Regions from separate parts of the Streptomyces sp. NPDC099050 genome, predicted to be linked through region 3. Evidence: riboswitches for the same ligand, from Rfam matches in the RefSeq annotation. Region 3 holds a riboswitch; each other region holds the start of a gene.
The links. Region 3 has a riboswitch for thiamine pyrophosphate ahead of thiO (glycine oxidase ThiO). Riboswitches for the same ligand answer to the same signal wherever they lie in the genome.

Region 1: another riboswitch for thiamine pyrophosphate. It lies ahead of ACIQV3_RS13955 (thiamine ABC transporter substrate binding subunit); the one in region 3 lies ahead of thiO (glycine oxidase ThiO).
Region 2: another riboswitch for thiamine pyrophosphate. It lies ahead of thiC (phosphomethylpyrimidine synthase ThiC); the one in region 3 lies ahead of thiO (glycine oxidase ThiO).

The regions. Positions count from the first base shown of each region.
Region 1 is NZ_JBIWAE010000007.1:29,582-35,194, reverse strand. Features, by position in the region: gene pyrH (UMP kinase) at 1-655, shown strand, start outside; gene frr (ribosome recycling factor) at 706-1,263, shown strand; gene ACIQV3_RS13965 (phosphatidate cytidylyltransferase) at 1,263-2,342, shown strand; gene rlmN (23S rRNA (adenine(2503)-C(2))-methyltransferase RlmN) at 2,436-3,548, shown strand; TPP riboswitch at 3,610-3,718, shown strand; gene ACIQV3_RS13955 (thiamine ABC transporter substrate binding subunit) at 3,803-4,915, shown strand; gene ACIQV3_RS13950 (ABC transporter permease) at 4,975-5,613, shown strand, end outside.
Region 2 is NZ_JBIWAE010000005.1:167,221-172,833, forward strand. Features, by position in the region: gene ACIQV3_RS10955 (DUF5326 family protein) at 155-382, shown strand; gene ACIQV3_RS10960 (IclR family transcriptional regulator) at 673-1,410, shown strand; gene ACIQV3_RS10965 (SsgA family sporulation/cell division regulator) at 1,508-1,957, shown strand; gene ACIQV3_RS10970 (YibE/F family protein) at 2,184-3,599, opposite strand; TPP riboswitch at 3,672-3,816, shown strand; gene thiC (phosphomethylpyrimidine synthase ThiC) at 3,811-5,598, shown strand.
Region 3 is NZ_JBIWAE010000002.1:233,073-238,685, forward strand. Features, by position in the region: gene ACIQV3_RS04060 (helix-turn-helix domain-containing protein) at 1-1,013, shown strand, start outside; gene ACIQV3_RS04065 (thiazole synthase) at 1,604-2,398, opposite strand; gene thiS (sulfur carrier protein ThiS) at 2,404-2,604, opposite strand; gene thiO (glycine oxidase ThiO) at 2,601-3,836, opposite strand; TPP riboswitch at 3,834-3,946, opposite strand; gene ACIQV3_RS04080 (NAD(P)/FAD-dependent oxidoreductase) at 4,084-5,328, shown strand; gene ACIQV3_RS04085 (Rv2175c family DNA-binding protein) at 5,470-5,613, shown strand, end outside.

The DNA of each region.
Region 1 (5,613 bases), on a different contig from region 3:
CCCCGACGTGGTCCACGCCATCGCCCGCGAGATCGCCGCGGTGGTCCGCGACGGCGCGGAGATCGCGATCGTGATCGGCGGTGGCAACTTCTTCCGCGGCGCCGAACTCCAGCAGCGCGGCATGGACCGGGCCCGGTCCGACTACATGGGCATGCTCGGCACCGTCATGAACTGCCTCGCCCTCCAGGACTTCCTGGAGAAGGAAGGCATCGACTCCCGCGTCCAGACGGCCATCACCATGGGCCAGGTCGCCGAGCCGTACATCCCGCTGCGCGCCGTGCGCCACCTGGAGAAGGGCCGCGTCGTCATCTTCGGCGCCGGCATGGGCATGCCCTACTTCTCCACCGACACCACGGCCGCCCAGCGCGCCCTGGAGATCGACGCGGAAGCCCTGCTCATGGGCAAGAACGGCGTCGACGGGGTCTACGACTCCGACCCGAAGAAGAACCCGGACGCGGTGAAGTTCGACGCGCTGGAGTACAGCGAGGTGCTGTCGCGCGACCTCAAGGTCGCCGATGCCACCGCCATCACGCTGTGCCGCGACAACAAGCTGCCCATTCTGGTCTTCGAGCTGCTCGCCGAGGGCAATATCGCGCGAGCCGTCAAGGGTGAGAAGATCGGCACGCTCGTGAGCGACCAGGGCACCCGGGCCTGAGCAGGCCCCGTCCGCCTGAACCATCCATTTCTGACATGCAGGAGCACGTGGTGACCGAAGAGATCCTCCTCGAGGCCGAGGAGAAGATGGAAAAGGCCGTCGTCGTCGCCAAGGAAGACTTCGCCGCGATTCGCACCGGCCGTGCGCACCCGGCGATGTTCAACAAGATCGTGGCGGAGTACTACGGCGCCATCACGCCCATCAACCAGCTCGCCTCCTTCTCGGTCCCCGAGCCGCGCATGGCGATCGTGACCCCGTTCGACAAGAGCGCCCTGCGCAACATCGAGACGGCCATCCGCGACTCCGACCTGGGCGTCAACCCCAGCAACGACGGCAGCATCATCCGGGTGACCTTCCCCGAGCTGACGCAGGACCGCCGCAAGGAGTACATCAAGGTCGCGCGCACCAAGGCCGAGGACTCCAAGGTGTCGATCCGCGCCATTCGCCGCAAGGCGAAGGACGCCCTCGACAAGCTCGTCAAGGACAAGGAAGCCGGCGAGGACGAGGTGCGCCGCGCGGAGAAGGAGCTCGACGACACCACCGCGAAGTACGTCGCGCAGGTGGACGAGCTGCTCAAGCACAAGGAAGCCGAGCTCCTCGAAGTCTGATGAACGACACTTCCTGGCAGCCGGAGCCGGTTCCGGCGGGTCCTGCCTACGATGCGCTGGTGGGCCCGCACACTCGGCCCATGCCCATCGTGCCCGATGCCGCCGGCCGTGACTTCGACGACCGGGAAGCACGCGATCGGGGGGCCGCCGCTGACGGCGGCCCCCTCTTCCGCGCCGATACACCGCCGCAGGAGCCCATGCCCAGCCCCCCGCCGACCCCGCCTTCGCCGGCACCGCAGGACGCCTCGCCCCCGCCTCAGAAGAAGCGGGCCGGGCGGGACCTGCGGGCGGCCATAGGGGTCGGAGTGGGCCTCGGCGCGGTGATCTTCGCCTCGCTGCTCATCGTCAAGGCGGTCTTCGTCGGCGTCGTCGTCGTGGCGGTCGTCGTCGGCCTGTGGGAGCTCACCTCCCGGCTGCGGGAGAAGAAGGGCATCAAGGCCCCGCTGGTCCCGCTCGCCATCGGCGGCGCGGCCATGGTCATCGCCGGATTCGTCCGCGGGGCCGAGGGTGCCTGGGTGGCCATGGCGCTGACGGTGCTGGCGGTGCTCGTCTGGCGGATGACCGAGCCGCCCGAGGACTACCTCCGGGACGTCACGGCGGGCGCCTTCGCGGCGTTCTACGTGCCTTTCCTGGCCACCTTCGTCGCGATGCTACTCAGGGCCGACGACGGGCCGCAGCGGGTGATCACCTTCCTGCTCCTGACCGTGGTCAGCGACACCGGGGCCTACGCGGTGGGGTGGCGCTTCGGCAAGACCAAGCTCGCCCCGCGCATCAGCCCGGGAAAGACCCGCGAGGGGCTCTTCGGCGCGGTGGCCTTCGCGATGGGCGCCGGCGCGCTGTGCATGGAGTTCCTGATCGACGGGGGCGTCTGGTGGCAGGGCCTGGTGCTCGGCTTCGCCGTCGCCGTCAGCGCCACGCTCGGTGACCTCGGGGAATCCATGATCAAGCGGGATCTCGGGATCAAGGACATGGGCACGCTGCTGCCGGGCCACGGCGGCATCATGGACCGGCTGGACTCCCTGCTCCCGACGGCCCCGGTGGTCTGGCTGCTGCTGGCGCTGTTCGTCGGCACCGGCTGACCTGCGAAAAGGCGCCCGTACAGGCGGGGCGGTTACTCTTGAAAGGCGCGCTGCTTCTGCGGCGCGCCTTTCGTCTTACAAGGAGTACCTGCCATGGCCCGCCCTGTCCCGGGAGAGCTCACTTTCGTCGCCCCTCGTGGAGCGAAGAAGCCGCCCCGGCACCTCGCCGACCTCACGCCCGAGGAGCGCCGGGAGGCCGTCGCCGCGATCGGTGAGAAGCCGTTCCGGGCCAAGCAGCTCTCCCAGCACTACTTCGCCCGGTACGCGCACGACCCGGCCGAGTGGACCGACATCCCCGCCGCGTCCCGCGAGAAGCTCCAGCAGGAGCTGCTGCCGGACCTGATGAACGTCCTGCGGCACATCTCGTGCGACGACGACACCACCCGCAAGACCCTGTGGAAGCTGCACGACGGCACGCTCGTCGAGTCGGTGCTGATGCGTTACCCGGACCGGGTCACCATGTGCATCTCCTCGCAGGCCGGCTGCGGCATGAACTGCCCGTTCTGCGCCACCGGCCAGGCCGGTCTGGACCGCAACCTGTCGACGGCCGAGATCGTCCACCAGATCGTCGACGGCATGCGCGCCCTGCGCGACGGCGAGGTCCCCGGCGGGCCCGCCCGGCTGTCGAACATCGTCTTCATGGGCATGGGCGAGCCGCTCGCCAACTACAACCGCGTCGTCGGCGCCATCCGCCGCCTGACCGACCCGGAGCCCGACGGCCTGGGCCTGTCGCAGCGCGGCATCACGGTCTCCACCGTGGGCCTGGTCCCGGCGATGCTGCGCTTCTCCGACGAGGGCTTCAAGTGCCGCCTCGCCGTCTCCCTGCACGCCCCGGACGACGAGCTGCGCGACACCCTGGTCCCCGTGAACACCCGCTGGAACGTCCGCGAGGTGCTCGGCGCGGCCTGGGAGTACGCGGAGAAGTCCGGCCGCCGGATCTCCATCGAGTACGCCCTGATCCGCGACATCAACGACCAGGCCTGGCGCGGTGACCTGCTCGGCAGGCTGCTCAAGGGCAAGCGCGTGCACGTCAACCTGATCCCGCTGAACCCGACGCCGGGCTCGAAGTGGACCGCCTCGCGGCCCGAGGACGAGAAGGCCTTCGTCGAGGCCATCGCCCGCCACGGAGTGCCGGTGACCGTACGCGACACCCGTGGCCAGGAGATCGACGGCGCGTGCGGCCAGCTCGCCGCCTCGGAGCGCTGATTTCCGCCAATTGAGGTGGGCATTCGGCCGCGGGGTACCCTGTGGCCGAACAACCAATTTCATATTCCGACAGGGGAGCGCCACAGCGCTGAGAGTGCGGTAACCGTCACCGCAGACCCTCTGAACCTCGCCCCGGTCATTCGGGGTAGGAAGTTCGGTCATCACTCAAGCTGTTGCGCCCTGCCCGGCGTCCGCTCCACAGAGCGCCGGGCAGGGCCGCGTCTTCTCCTGGACATCCCAGGAGGAATGCACCAATGAGCACCACCAAGAAGATGGCGGGCGTCGCGCTCGCGGCCGCGCTCGGCGTCACCACGCTCAGCGCCTGCGGCGGCGACGCCAAGGACAAGTCCGCCGGGGCGTCCGACGCCCCGGCGTCCAAGTCCAGTACCGTCAAGACGATCACCCTCGTCTCGCACGACTCCTTCAACGTGACCGACACGGTCCTCAAGGAGTTCGAGCAGCAGAGCGGCTACACCGTCAAGGTCCTGAAGTCCGGCGACGCGGGCGCGGCACTGAACCAGGAGATCCTCACCAAGGGTTCCCCGCGCGGCGACGTCTTCTTCGGCGTGGACAACACGCTGCTGTCCCGGGCCCTCGACAACGGCATCTTCACGCCGTACGAGGCCAAGGGGCTGGCCGGCGTGAAGCCCGAGTTCGTGCTCGACAAGGAGCACCGGGTCACCCCGGTCGACTCCGGCGACATCTGCGTGAACTACGACAAGGCCTACTTCGCCGACAAGAAGCTCGCCCCGCCGCAGACGCTGGACGACCTGATCAAGCCGGAGTACAAGAACCTGCTGGTCACCGAGAACGCCACGACCTCCTCGCCCGGCCTCGGCTTCCTGCTCGCCTCCGTCGGCAAGTACGGCGACGAGGGCTGGAAGGACTACTGGAGCAAGCTGAAGGCCAACGGCGTCGAGGTCGTCGACGGCTGGGAGCAGGCCTACAACGAGCGCTTCTCCGGCTCGGCGGGCGGCAAGAAGGCCAAGGGCGACCGCCCGCTGGTCGTCTCCTACGCCTCCAGCCCGCCGGTCGAGGTCCTCTACGGCGAGCCGCAGCCGGCCGAGGCCCCGACGGGCGTCTCGACGGGCACGTGCTTCCGGCAGACCGAGTTCGCCGGTCTGCTCAAGGGCGCGAAGAACGAGGAGGGTGGCAAGGCGCTCCTGGACTTCCTGATCTCCAAGAAGTTCCAGGAGGACATGCCGCTCCAGATGTTCGTGAACCCGGTGACCAAGGACGCGGTGCTGCCCGAGCTGTTCACCAAGCACGGCGTGGTCATCGAGAAGCCCGAGACGGTCGCCCCGGAGGCCATCGCCAAGAACCGCGACCAGTGGGTCAAGGCGTGGACCACGCTCGTCGTGAAGTAGGACGGCCCCGTTCCGTACCGAAGGAGAGCGGGCGGGCCACGGCCGTCAGGCTCGGCCTGATGGCCGTGCCGCTCGTCTTCTTCGGGCTGTTCTTCGCGTACCCCGTGGCCGCGATCGTCGGGCGCGGGCTCAAGACCGACGCGGGCTGGCAGTTCGGCCGGATCGGCGAGGTGCTGGCCCGGCCCGACATCGGCGACGTGCTCTGGTTCACCACCTGGCAGGCGCTCGCGTCCACGGCGCTCACGCTCCTGATCGCGCTCCCCGGCGCGTACGTCTTCGCGCGCTTCGAGTTCCCCGGCAAACAACTGCTGCGGGCGCTCGTGACGGTGCCGTTCGTCCTGCCGACGGTCGTGGTCGGCACCGCCTTCCTCGCGCTCGTGGGGCGGAACGGTCTGCTGGACGAGGTGTGGGGGATCCGCCTCGACACGACCGTCTGGGCGATCCTGCTCGCGCACGTCTTCTTCAACTACGCCGTGGTCATCCGCACGGTCGGCGGACTGTGGGCCCAGCTGGATCCGCGTCAGGAGGAGGCCGCCCGGGTGCTCGGCGCCGGGCGGTTCGCCGCCTGGCGGCGCGTGACGCTGCCCGCGCTGGGCCCGGCCGTCGCCGCCGCCTCGCTGATGGTGTTCCTGTTCACGTTCTCCTCCTTCGGCGTCGTGCAGATCCTCGGCGGGCCCGCGTACTCCACCCTGGAGGTG
Region 2 (5,613 bases), on a different contig from region 3:
CGGACCCCGGGACTGAGGGTCCACGGCCCCCGCCCCCTAGGGGGCGGATCAGGGGAGTACGGGGGCTCGCGGGCCCCCGCCGGGGGCCGCGGCCTCCTAGCATCGAGAGCAGGAAGTCACGGATCGCACGGACTAGGAAGAAGAGGTCGAGGACATGGAAGGCATCCGAGGGATATTCGAAGGCATGCCCTGGTGGGTCAAGTGGGTAGCCGTTCCGCTGCTGGTGCTGTTCGTCTTCGGTGGTGTGATCACCAGCATCATCGGTGCGCTGATCGGCTTCCTCTTCAAGGTGCTGCTCCTCGTGGCCCTCGTCGGCGGCCTGATCTTCCTCGTCAGGAAGTTCAAGGGCACCGAGTCGAAGTCCTCCGCCGGAGAGTGGTAGAACTGGCGCATCCAGGGTCACAGTGGGATTAACCCAGCTGAGGGAACGTGAAGCGCCAAACCGCTCACGGCCCGGGAATCGGCGGATAGAGTGGCAATCTGTGCCGTTCCCTGGGCACCGAACGCCGGTAGTACCGCTCTGACCTGCGGTCCTTTTCTACAGCCACCGAGCACGACCCCAGGAGTCACGGCACACGCGGGGGCGGCCCCCGCAGGGCGGGCCCCCCCAAGGCCCGCCGCCACGCCTGGGGGTGAGCTTTGTCTTCGGTTCACAATGCCGGTGTGCCGACTCTGATCGGTTCGGTGCAGCGGGCACTGAGGCTGCTCGAAGCGGTGGGTTCCCATAGTGAGGGAGCCCCGGCGAAACAACTGGCGCGCGAGGCCGGGCTCCCGCTTCCCACCGCGTACCACCTGCTGCGCACCCTGACGCACGAGGGCTATCTGCGCCGGGAGAGCGGGGTCTTCGTCCTGGGGGACGCCGCCGGCCGGCTGGCCGGTGGGGGGCTTCAGCAGAAACGTCGCAGCATGATCCTCGACTCCCTCGCGCACTTCCGCGACGCGGTCGGGGCCCCCGTCTACTTCGCGGTCTACCGCGAGGGTGAAGTCGAGGTCGTGGGTGTCTCGGACACCCCGGCGCACCCTGCCTGCGAGGAATGGGCCGATTTCCGCGAGACCGGCCACGCGCACGCCATCGGGCAGTGCCTGCTGGGCCAGCTCGACGAGAAGACGCGCAAGGACTACTACGACCGGCATCCGGTCGAGGCCATCACCCAGTACACCGTGCGGGATCTACAGGCTCTGGAGCAGCGGATCGGCTCCATGGAGCGGATGCAGCCGGTGACCGAGCGGCAGGAGTACGCCCTGGGTACGGTGTGCGCGGCCATCCCGATCACGGCCGGCGACACCGCCGCGACCATGGCGATTTCTCTCCCTCTCCACCAGGAAAACCGATTGCTGTATGCGGTCGATCGGCTACGGAGTGAAGTAGGCGCGCTGTTGAGCACCCTCTCGTTCTCTATCAGTATCTGAAAACTCACTCCTTGTGATCTGCAAGCGCTTCCACCACTCTTGTCAAGAGGGCCTTGGGGGATCATTCCTGGCCACTTCCACTACAGCGGGGTAGGCAATGCGCGAGTCGGTACAGGCAGAGGTCATGATGAGCTTCCTCGTTTCCGAGGAGCTCTCGTTCCGGATTCCGGTGGAACTCCGGTACGACGCTCGTGACCCCTACGCGGTCCGCCTGACCTTCCACCTTCCCGGAGATGCGCCCGTCACCTGGGCGTTCGGCCGGGAGCTCCTTCTGGACGGCATCAACAAGCCGTGCGGTGACGGCGATGTCCACATCGCCCCGACCGATCCGGAGGAACTGTCCGATGTCCACATCCGGCTGCAGGTAGGCGCAGACCGGGCTCTCTTCCGTGCGAGCGCGGCGCCACTCGTGGCGTTCCTCGACCGCACCGACCGGATCGTCCCGCTCGGCCAGGAGCGCAACCTCGGGGACTTCGAGGAGAACCTCGACGAGGCGCTCGACAAGATCCTGGCGGAGTCGCAGCAGAACGAGCAGAACGCGGGCTGACCGCAGCCCGGCCGGACGCCTGCTGACCAGGGCGCGTCGGCACGCAGCGCGGCACGATCCGCATCAGCGAACCGCCTGCACCACCTGCACCACCTGTATCACCTGCATCACTACTCACCCATACGCACCACGGCTCAGCGTGCCGACGCGCTGAGCGCTCCACCCTGCCGTTCCTCACGACCGGCCGTGTGCGCGAACTGACCAGCCGCGCCCGCCGGTCCGCCATTCAGCGCTTGCGTCGCCGGCCCCGGCCGCCGCGGAGCGGCCCCGAGGCTGCTGCGGCCGCCGGGGATTCCGCGCGGTCGGCGGACACCACCAGCGCGGCCAGCGCCGTGGTCACGGGTACCGAGGCGACCAGTCCGATCGAGCCCACGAGGGTGCGTACGATCTCCTCCGCCACCAGCTCGCTGTTGGCCACCGCACCCATGCTGCTGTTCGCGATCGAGAACAGTAGGAGCAGGGGCAACGCCGCGCCCGCGTAAGCCAGTACCAGGGTGTTCACCACCGAGGCGATGTGGTCGCGTCCGATGCGGATGCCCGCCCGGTAGAGCCCGCGCGGGCCCATCGACGGGTCTGCCTGGTGGAGTTCCCAGACCGCCGAGGTCTGAGTGACGGTCACGTCGTCGAGTACGCCGAGCGATCCGATGATGACACCCGCAAGCAGCAAACCGCTCATGTCGATGTTCGGGTAGAGCCCGTGGATCAGCCCGGTGTTGTCGTCCGTGTTGCCGCTGAGGAACGCCCAGTCGATGAACAGGGAACCCAACAGGCCGATCAGCAGCAGCGAGATGATGGTGCCGAGGACCGCGACCGAGGTGCGGGCCGTCAACCCGTGGCACATGTAGAGGGCGATCAGCATGATCGCGCTGGCTCCGACCACGGCCACGACCAGCGGATTCGATCCCTGCAGGATCGCCGGGAGGATGAACAGGGTCAGCACCGCGAAGCTGACGACGAGGGCGATGAGCGCGAACAGCCCGCGCATCCGCCCGACGAGGACGACCGCGAGGGCGAAGATGCCGGCGAGCAGGGCCATCGGCAGCTTGCGGTTCACGTCGATCACGGAGTACTGGAGATCCCGGGGCGCGTCCGGGGCGTAGGCGACCACCACGTCCTGGCCGTCCGTCAACTGTCGTGGCGCGCCGGGCTGGAGGATCTCGAAGAACTCGCGGCCCTTGTCGGGGCCGCTGCCGACCCTGATGGTGGCCTTCTTGCAGTCGCCGGTCTGCGAGGCGAGGGCCTCGCGCCCCTCGGGGGTGGAGGTGTCGCCGGTGGCGGGCACCTGGGCGGCGTTCACGGATTTGCAGTCGACCTGCTGGAGCGCGACGACCGTTCCCTGCTGGGTCTGCCGGTCGAAGCCCACTCCGGTGCGCGCGTGGTCCGGCGCGCCACCGGGCCAGAGCACCACCATGCCGATCACGACGGCGGCGGCGAAGGGGATAAGGACGGCCGCGATCACCTTGCGCAGGTGCTTCGAGACGGGGGCCGCCGGGCCGTGGCTGTGCGTGTGGCCGTGGGAGTGTCCGGGAGCGCGGTCGGGCGAGTGGCCGGGGTCGGCGTGCGCGTGGCCCGCGTGGCCGGTGTGGTCGGCGTGACCGGCGGGATCCGTGGGGTCAGTGGGGGGCTGCGGCGAGGACGTCACTGGCTGATCATCGCAACAGATGAGGGGGCCCACTGTTCAGCACGCCACACATGACGCTAGCGTGGGGGCTACTTTGCACAACGCGGGAGCTCGGAGCACCGGGCTGAGAGGGCGCTGATCACCGTTCGCATTCGAATATGCGTACGGGAGGAGGCTGCGTCGACCGCCGAACCTGTTACCGGGTAATGCCGGCGTAGGGAGATTAGGTCTCATGACCATTCAGGACGCACGCACGCCTGCCGTCAGCCAGGACGCCGACGGCCAGACCGAGCGCCAGCCCGGCTGGCACAAGGGGTACGTGGCGGGCTCCCGCCCCGACCTCCGGGTGCCGGTTCGTCAGGTCCACCTCACCAACGGCAAGGACGTGACGCTCTACGACACGTCCGGTCCGTACACCGACCCGCAGATCGAGACCGACGTGCGCCGGGGCCTGCCGCCGCTGCGCGAGAACTGGATCATCAGTCGCGGTGACACCGAGGAGTACGCGGGCCGCCCCGTGCGCCCCGAGGACGACGGCATCAAGCACACCTCTCCGCGCGGTGGCCTCAAGAACCTCGACGCGGTCTTCCCTGGCCGTCCGCGCCAGCCCCGCCGCGGCCGTGGCGGCGCCGCGGTCACGCAGCTCGCGTACGCCCGCCGGGGCGAGATCACCCCGGAGATGGAGTACGTCGCGATCCGCGAGAACGTCTCCCCCGAGGTCGTCCGCGAGGAGATCGCCGCAGGTCGCGCGGTCATGCCGGTCAACGTGAACCACCCCGAGATCGAGCCGATGATCATCGGCAAGCGGTTCCTGGTGAAGGTCAACGCCAACATCGGCAACTCCGCGGTCACCTCCTCGATCGAGGAGGAGGTGGACAAGATGACCTGGGCGACCAAGTGGGGCGCCGACACGGTCATGGACCTCTCCACCGGCCGCAACATCCACACCACCCGCGAATGGGTGCTGCGCAACTCCCCCGTGCCGATCGGCACCGTGCCGCTGTACCAGGCGCTGGAGAAGGTCGACGGCCGCGCCGAGGACCTGACCTGGGAGATCTACAAGGACACGATCATCGAGCAGGCCGAGCAGGGCGTCGACTACATGACGGTCCACGCCGGCGTGCTGCTGTCGTACGTGCCGCTGACCGCCCGCCGCAAGACCGGCATCGTCTCGCGCGGTGGCTCGATCATGGCCGCCTGGTGCCTGGCGCACCACAAGGAGAACTTCCTCTACACGAACTTCGAGGAGCTCTGCGAGATCCTCGCCGCGTACGACGTGACGTACTCGCTGGGTGACGGCCTGCGCCCCGGTTCGATCGCGGACGCGAACGACGCCGCGCAGTTCGCGGAGCTGAAGACGCTGGGCGAGCTGAACACGATCGCCAAGCGCCACAACGTGCAGACGATGATCGAGGGCCCCGGGCACGTCCCGATGCACAAGATCAAGGAGAACATCGACCTCCAGCAGGAGATCTGTGAGGAGGCGCCGTTCTACACGCTCGGCCCGCTGACCACCGACGTCGCGCCCGCGTACGACCACATCACCTCGGGCATCGGTGCCGCGATGATCGCCTGGTGGGGCACCGCGATGCTCTGCTACGTCACCCCCAAGGAGCACCTGGGCCTGCCGAACCGCGACGACGTGAAGACCGGTGTCATCACGTACAAGATCGCGGCCCACGCGGCGGACCTGGCCAAGGGCCACCCGGGTGCCCAGGAGTGGGACGACGCCCTGTCGGACGCGCGCTTCGAGTTCCGCTGGGAGGACCAGTTCAACCTGGCCCTCGACCCGGACACGGCCCGTGAGTTCCACGACGAGACCCTCCCGGCCGAGCCGGCCAAGACCGCGCACTTCTGCTCCATGTGCGGTCCGAAGTTCTGCTCGATGAAGATCTCCCAGGACATCCGCCGCCAGCACGGTGGCGACCTGGGTGCCGAGGAGATCGAGGCGGGCATGGCGGAGAAGTCCGCCGAGTTCGCCGCCGCGGGCAACCGCGTGTACCTGCCGCTGGCGGACTGACCCCCCGCCCAGGCA
Region 3 (5,613 bases):
CAGAGGCCGAGACGGCATCCGAACCAGACACGAACGATCTCGATCAGGCTCGTCTGGTGCTCTCCGGGCACTCTGCGCTCGATGTACTCCTGAACCCCCGCCAGGACTTCAGGCCGGATTCCCTTGCCGAACTTCGAGCATCGGTTGACAGGATCTGGCAGCTCACGCACGGCGGTCAGTTCGCCGAACTGAGCGCGGCTATGAGCTCGTCGGTTCCGCTGCTGGAGCGGGCCGTGCGAACGGCGCCGGATGAGTACCTGCCCGAACTGCACGATCTGCTGGCGAGGATTTACCAAGCCCTGTCTGCGGCTTTCGTTCGTCAGAACGAGGCGGACGCCGCGTGGGTTGCGGCGGATCGGGCGATCCGAGAGGCGGAGCTTTCCGGCAGTACCCTCGGCGTCTTCGCCGGGATCTACCGCCTCTGCCACGCCTTCGTTCGTCTGAAGCGCCTCGACCAGGCCGAGCACACTGCTGCCAAGGCGGTCAGCGCCCTCCTGCAGCATGTCGAGAGCAACGAGCCCACACCCCAACACCTCTCCGTGCTGGGATCGCTGCACTTGATGCTGGCACTCGTGCACGCCCGCTTGGGCGAGAGGGCGTCGACGCGGCGGCAGATCGACGCGGCCCGAAGCGTCGCCAGCCTCCTGGGCGAGAACCGTAACGACTTCAATCTTGAATTCGGTCCCACGAACGTGGAGATCCAAGCCGTCTCGACCGCAGTCGAGCTCGGCGATGCCGGCGAGGCGCTCGACATCGCGAACGGACTCCGCATGGACGGCCTGTCCTCCGAGCGGCAGGCTCGTCTGCTCATGGACTTGGGCCGAGCCCACGTGCAACGCCGCCAGTACGCCGACTCCCTGGACTGCCTGCTGCGCGCCGAGGAGCTGGCACCCGAGGTGATCCACACCCATGCGGCCGCCCGGGCGGTCGTGCGAGACCTCGTACTCGTCGCAGGCCGGACTGCGTCGGATCGTCTGCGCGCGCTGGCGGAGCGTACGGACAGCCTCGCATGAGCGCCACGACGCGGCGGAAGTCGCGGGACAACCTCCTCACCGTGCGGTGAGGGCGGGTTTCAAGGCATCAGCCCCAGACGGGCTGGGGACGCCATGGGCGGGAACCGTGTAGCGATCTGATGCGCGCGTCCTTTGCCTGCGGCTTGTGGTCGTCTCACCGGCCCGGATTCTCGACATGGAAGGGCCCAGCTCGGGGCTGCTGTCCCTGCCGGAGCTGGGTTGCGCTTCGCTGATCGGGCAGTCCATGTCTCTCTGACCCGCCCGTTCTTTTGGGGTTTTCCGGCTGCCTTCGTTTTTCCGTGGCGGGTCGGTCTGTCAAGGGCGGCCGAAGGCCGTCGCGGAGCGACGCGAACGTAGTGAGCGCCCTTGACAGGGCGGCCCGACGCGGAAGGACGATGAGGCTGACGGGAAACCCCAAACCTCTCGACGCTTCCGGCTGGCCCGGATTCCGTCTTCTCCCCGGTCCCGCCGCGCTGGGCGGGCCGGTTCCGCCCCGGCACCGAGGGGGGGCGGGTGGGCAGCCACCGGGTCGGGGTGGTGCGCGAGGGGGCGAGGACCCCGCCCCCGCAGGGCCCCGTACCGCCTTCCCCTCAGAACGCCGGGCGTTCCGGGTCCAGGGCGGCTCGGCCTTCCCGCGGGGAGGAGGCTTCCGCGAAGCGGCGTTGGGGGATGCGGCCCGCGCGGTGGGCCAGGCGGCCCGCCGATACCGCGTCCCGCATGGCCGCGGCCATCAGGACGGGGAGCTGCGCCCGGGTCACCGCCGAGGCGAGCATGACCGCCGCGCAGCCCAGTTCCATGGCCAGGGCCACGTCCGAGGCCGTTCCGGCGCCCGCGTCCAGGATGACCGGGACCCCGGCCCGCTCGGTGATCAGCTCGAAGTTGTGCGGGTTGCGGATGCCCATGCCGGACCCGATCGGGGATCCGAGCGGCATGATCGCCGCGCAGCCCACGTCCTCCAGTTTGCGGGCGAGGACCGGGTCGTCGTTCGTGTAGGGGAGGACCGTGAAGCCCTCGTCGACCAGGGTCTCGGCGGCGTCGAGCAGTTCGATGCCGTCCGGCAGGAGGGTGCGCTCGTCCGCGACGACCTCCAGTTTGATCCAGTCCGTGCCGAGGGCCTCCCGGGCCAGCCGGGCCGTCAGTACGGCCTCGCCCGCCGTGAAGCAGCCCGCGGTGTTGGGGAGGACGGCGATGCCCAGGCGGTTCAGGACGGACAGGACCGAGCCCTGGACCGTCGGGTCGAGGCGCCGCATCGCGACCGTGGTGAGTTCGGTGCCGGACGCGACCAGCGCCCGTTCCAGGATGTCCAGGCTCGGGGCTCCGCCGGTGCCCATGATCAGGCGCGAGGAGAAGGTCCGGCCGCCCAGGGTGAACAGGTCGTCCGCCATGGTGCTCAGCCCCCCTGGACCGCGGTGAGGACCTCGACGCGGTCGCCGTCGGTCACGGAGGTGTAAGGCCACTGGCCGCGCGGCACCACGGTCTCGTTGAGGGCGGCCGCGACCCCCTTGGTGGCCTCGGTGAGGGTGGCGACCACGGCGGCGAGCATGGTCCCGTCCGCGATCTCGTGCGGCTCGCCGTTGACGGAAATGGTCATGCGAACGACTCCTGTCGCGTGAGGGTGGACGTGCCGGGGGAGGCGGCAGTGGAGGCGGCAGTGGAGGTGGCGGCGAAGCGGCGCGGGGTGAAGGGGCGGGCGATCTCCGGGAGTTCGCCGGTGGTCAGCAGGTCCGCCATCACGTCCCCGGTCAGCGGGGTCAGCAGGACGCCGTTGCGGTAGTGCCCGGTGGCCAGGTGCAGCCCCGGGAGTTCGGTCGGGCCGAGGAGGGGGGCGTTGTCCGGCGAACCGGGCCGCAGTCCGGCCCGGGTCTCCACCAGGGGGAGTTCGGTGATCCCGGGTACCAGTTCGTGGGCGTCGCGCAGGAGTTCGTAGACCCCGCCCGCGGTGACCGTGGTGTCCCAGCCGAGTTCCTCGCTGGTGGCGCCGAGGACGAGTTCGCCGTTCTCGCGGGGGACGAGGTACACGTGGCTGCCGCGCACCACGGCCCGTACGGTCCGCGACAGGAACGGCGCGTAGGACGGTGGCACCGCGAGGCGCAGCACCTGACCCTTCACCGGCCGTACGGGGGCCACGGCCTCGGGCGGTACGCCGTCCAGCCGGCCGCTGAGCGAGCCCGCGGCCAGCACCACCTGGTCGGCGCGCAGCTCCGTACCGTCCGCGTCGTCGAGGACCGCGCCGCAGGCCCGGTCGGCGGCGGTCAGCAGCCGGGCCGCTCCGGCGCGGTGCAGGGAGACGCCGGCCCGTTCGCAGGCGGCCAGCAGGGCGGCCGCGAGGCGGCGGGGATCGACCTGGTGGTCGCCGTCCACGCGCAGGCCGCCGCGCACGCCCGGAGCCAGCATCGGCTCCAGGCGGCGGCACTCGCGGCCGGTCAGCCACTCGGACTCCAGGCCGCAGCGGCGCTGGAGGGCGTGCAGCTCGCGCAGGTGCAGCCGGTCGTCGGCGTCGAGGGCGACGGCGAGGGTGCCGCAGGCGCGGTAGCCGATGTCCATCCCGCCGCTGGCTTCGGCGAGCTCGGCCGCGAAATGGGGGTAGCGGGCGGCGGAGGCGAGGTTGAGCCCGAGCAGGGTCTCCTCGCCGTAGTGCAGCTCGGTGACGGCGGCCAGCATGCCGGCCGCGACCTGGGCGGCGCCGCCGCCGGGGGCCGGATCGGCCAGTGCGGTGCGCAGCCCGCGCCGGGCCGCCCGCCAGGCGGTGACCAGACCGATGATGCCGCCCCCGATGACGAGGACGTCGTGGCCGGGACTCCGGCCGTTCCTGGATGAATGCATGGGCGTCCAGCCCCTCCCTTCGCCGGCATGACCCGGATCAGGTTCGTACGGTCGGAGGCCGGCCAGCCTCCCTCTCAGCCCGGTACGCCCGGACTCCCGCGATAGGTTCCGTGCCAGAGTAACGGTGAGGCCGACGGCCGGTAAGGCTGCCTCCCCGGAGGCGGTCCCCGCCCGAACCCCGCCCGGTCCCCGGGTAGGTTCCCGCCCGCTATTCCTGACGGATCGTCAGTTGATTAGGCTGGGCCGCGTGAGCGAGCAGACGCAACAGCAGACGCAGCAGGCGCAAGACACTCGGCGCGGCGTGGTGATCGTCGGTGCCGGGATGGCCGGGGTCCAGACCGCGGTCGCCCTCCGGGAACAGGGCTGGGCCGGCCCCGTCACCCTGCTGGGAGCCGAACCCCACCAGCCCTACGACCGGCCCCCGCTGTCCAAGGCGGTGCTCCTCGGCAAGGCGGAGGACTCGGCCTTCGACGTCGACTTCGAGGAGCTCGGCATCGAGCTCCGCCTGGGGGTCGAGGTCACCGGGCTGCGGGCCGCCGACCAGGAAGTGGACACCGGGGCCGGCCCGGTCCCGTACGAGGTCCTCGTGCTGGCGACCGGCGCCCTCCCGCTGACCCTGCCCGGCGCGGAGGGCGTCCCGGGGGTGCACTTGCTGCGCACCCTGGACGACGCGGCCCGGCTGCGGCCCGTACTGGCGGCCGGCGCGGCGGTGGTGGTGGTCGGGGCCGGGTGGATCGGGGCGGAGTTCGCCACCGCCGCCCGCGAGGCGGGCTGCGCGGTGACGGTGGTCGAGGCGGCCGACCGGGTCCTGGCGGGCGCGCTGCCCGCGGAGGTCGCCGAGCCGATGGGGCGCTGGTACGCCCAGGCGGGCGCCGAGCTGCTGACGGGCGCGCGGGTGGCCTCCGTGGAGCCGGGCCGGGTCCTGCTGGCCGACGGGCGGGCGCTGCCGGCCGGGGCGGTGGTGGTGGGCATCGGCGCCCGGCCGGCCACCGGATGGCTGGCGGGGTCCGGCGTGGAGCTCGGCCCGGACGGGGCGGTGGTCGCCGACGAGCGGCTGCGCACCTCGGTGCCCGGGGTGTACGCGGTGGGAGACTGCGCCTCGTTCCCGTCGGGGCGCTACGGGTCGCGGCTGCTGGTGCACCACTGGGACAACGCGCTCCAGGGGCCCCGGGTGGTCGCGGCGGACATCCTCGCCGGTGGCTCCGGGGAGCAGGTCTACGACCCGGTCCCGTACTTCTGGTCGGAGCAGTTCGGCCGCTTCGTGCAGTACGCGGGGCACCACGGCTCCGCGGACGCGATGGTGTGGCGCGGCGACCCGGCGGACGACACCTGGTCGGTGTGCTGGCTGCGGGAGGGCCGGCTGGCCGCGGTCCTCGCGGTGGGCCGCCCGCGCGACCTGGCGCAGGGCCGGCGCCTCATCGAGTCGGGCGCGCTGCTGAACCCGGCGAAGGTCGCGGACCCGGGGACCGCCCTGAAGTCGACGTCGACCTGACCCGCCGAGGCCGGGCCGGGCCCGCCCAGGCCGATTCCCGGCCCGCTCGGGCCGTCTCCGGCCCCGCTCGGCGGGGCTCCGGGTCCCCGGACGGGGTCGCTCGGGTACCGGCAGCCAGTCCGAGATGGCAGGCTTGTGCTCGTGACCGAGATTGACGCAAAGATCGATGCCCTTGTTCCCGCCTGGCTGTACCTCCCCGACATCGCGGAGATGCTCGACATCGAAGTGACCAAGGTTCGCCAGCTGGTCAAGGAAGGGCAGCTGCTCGCGGTGCGCCGCGGCGAG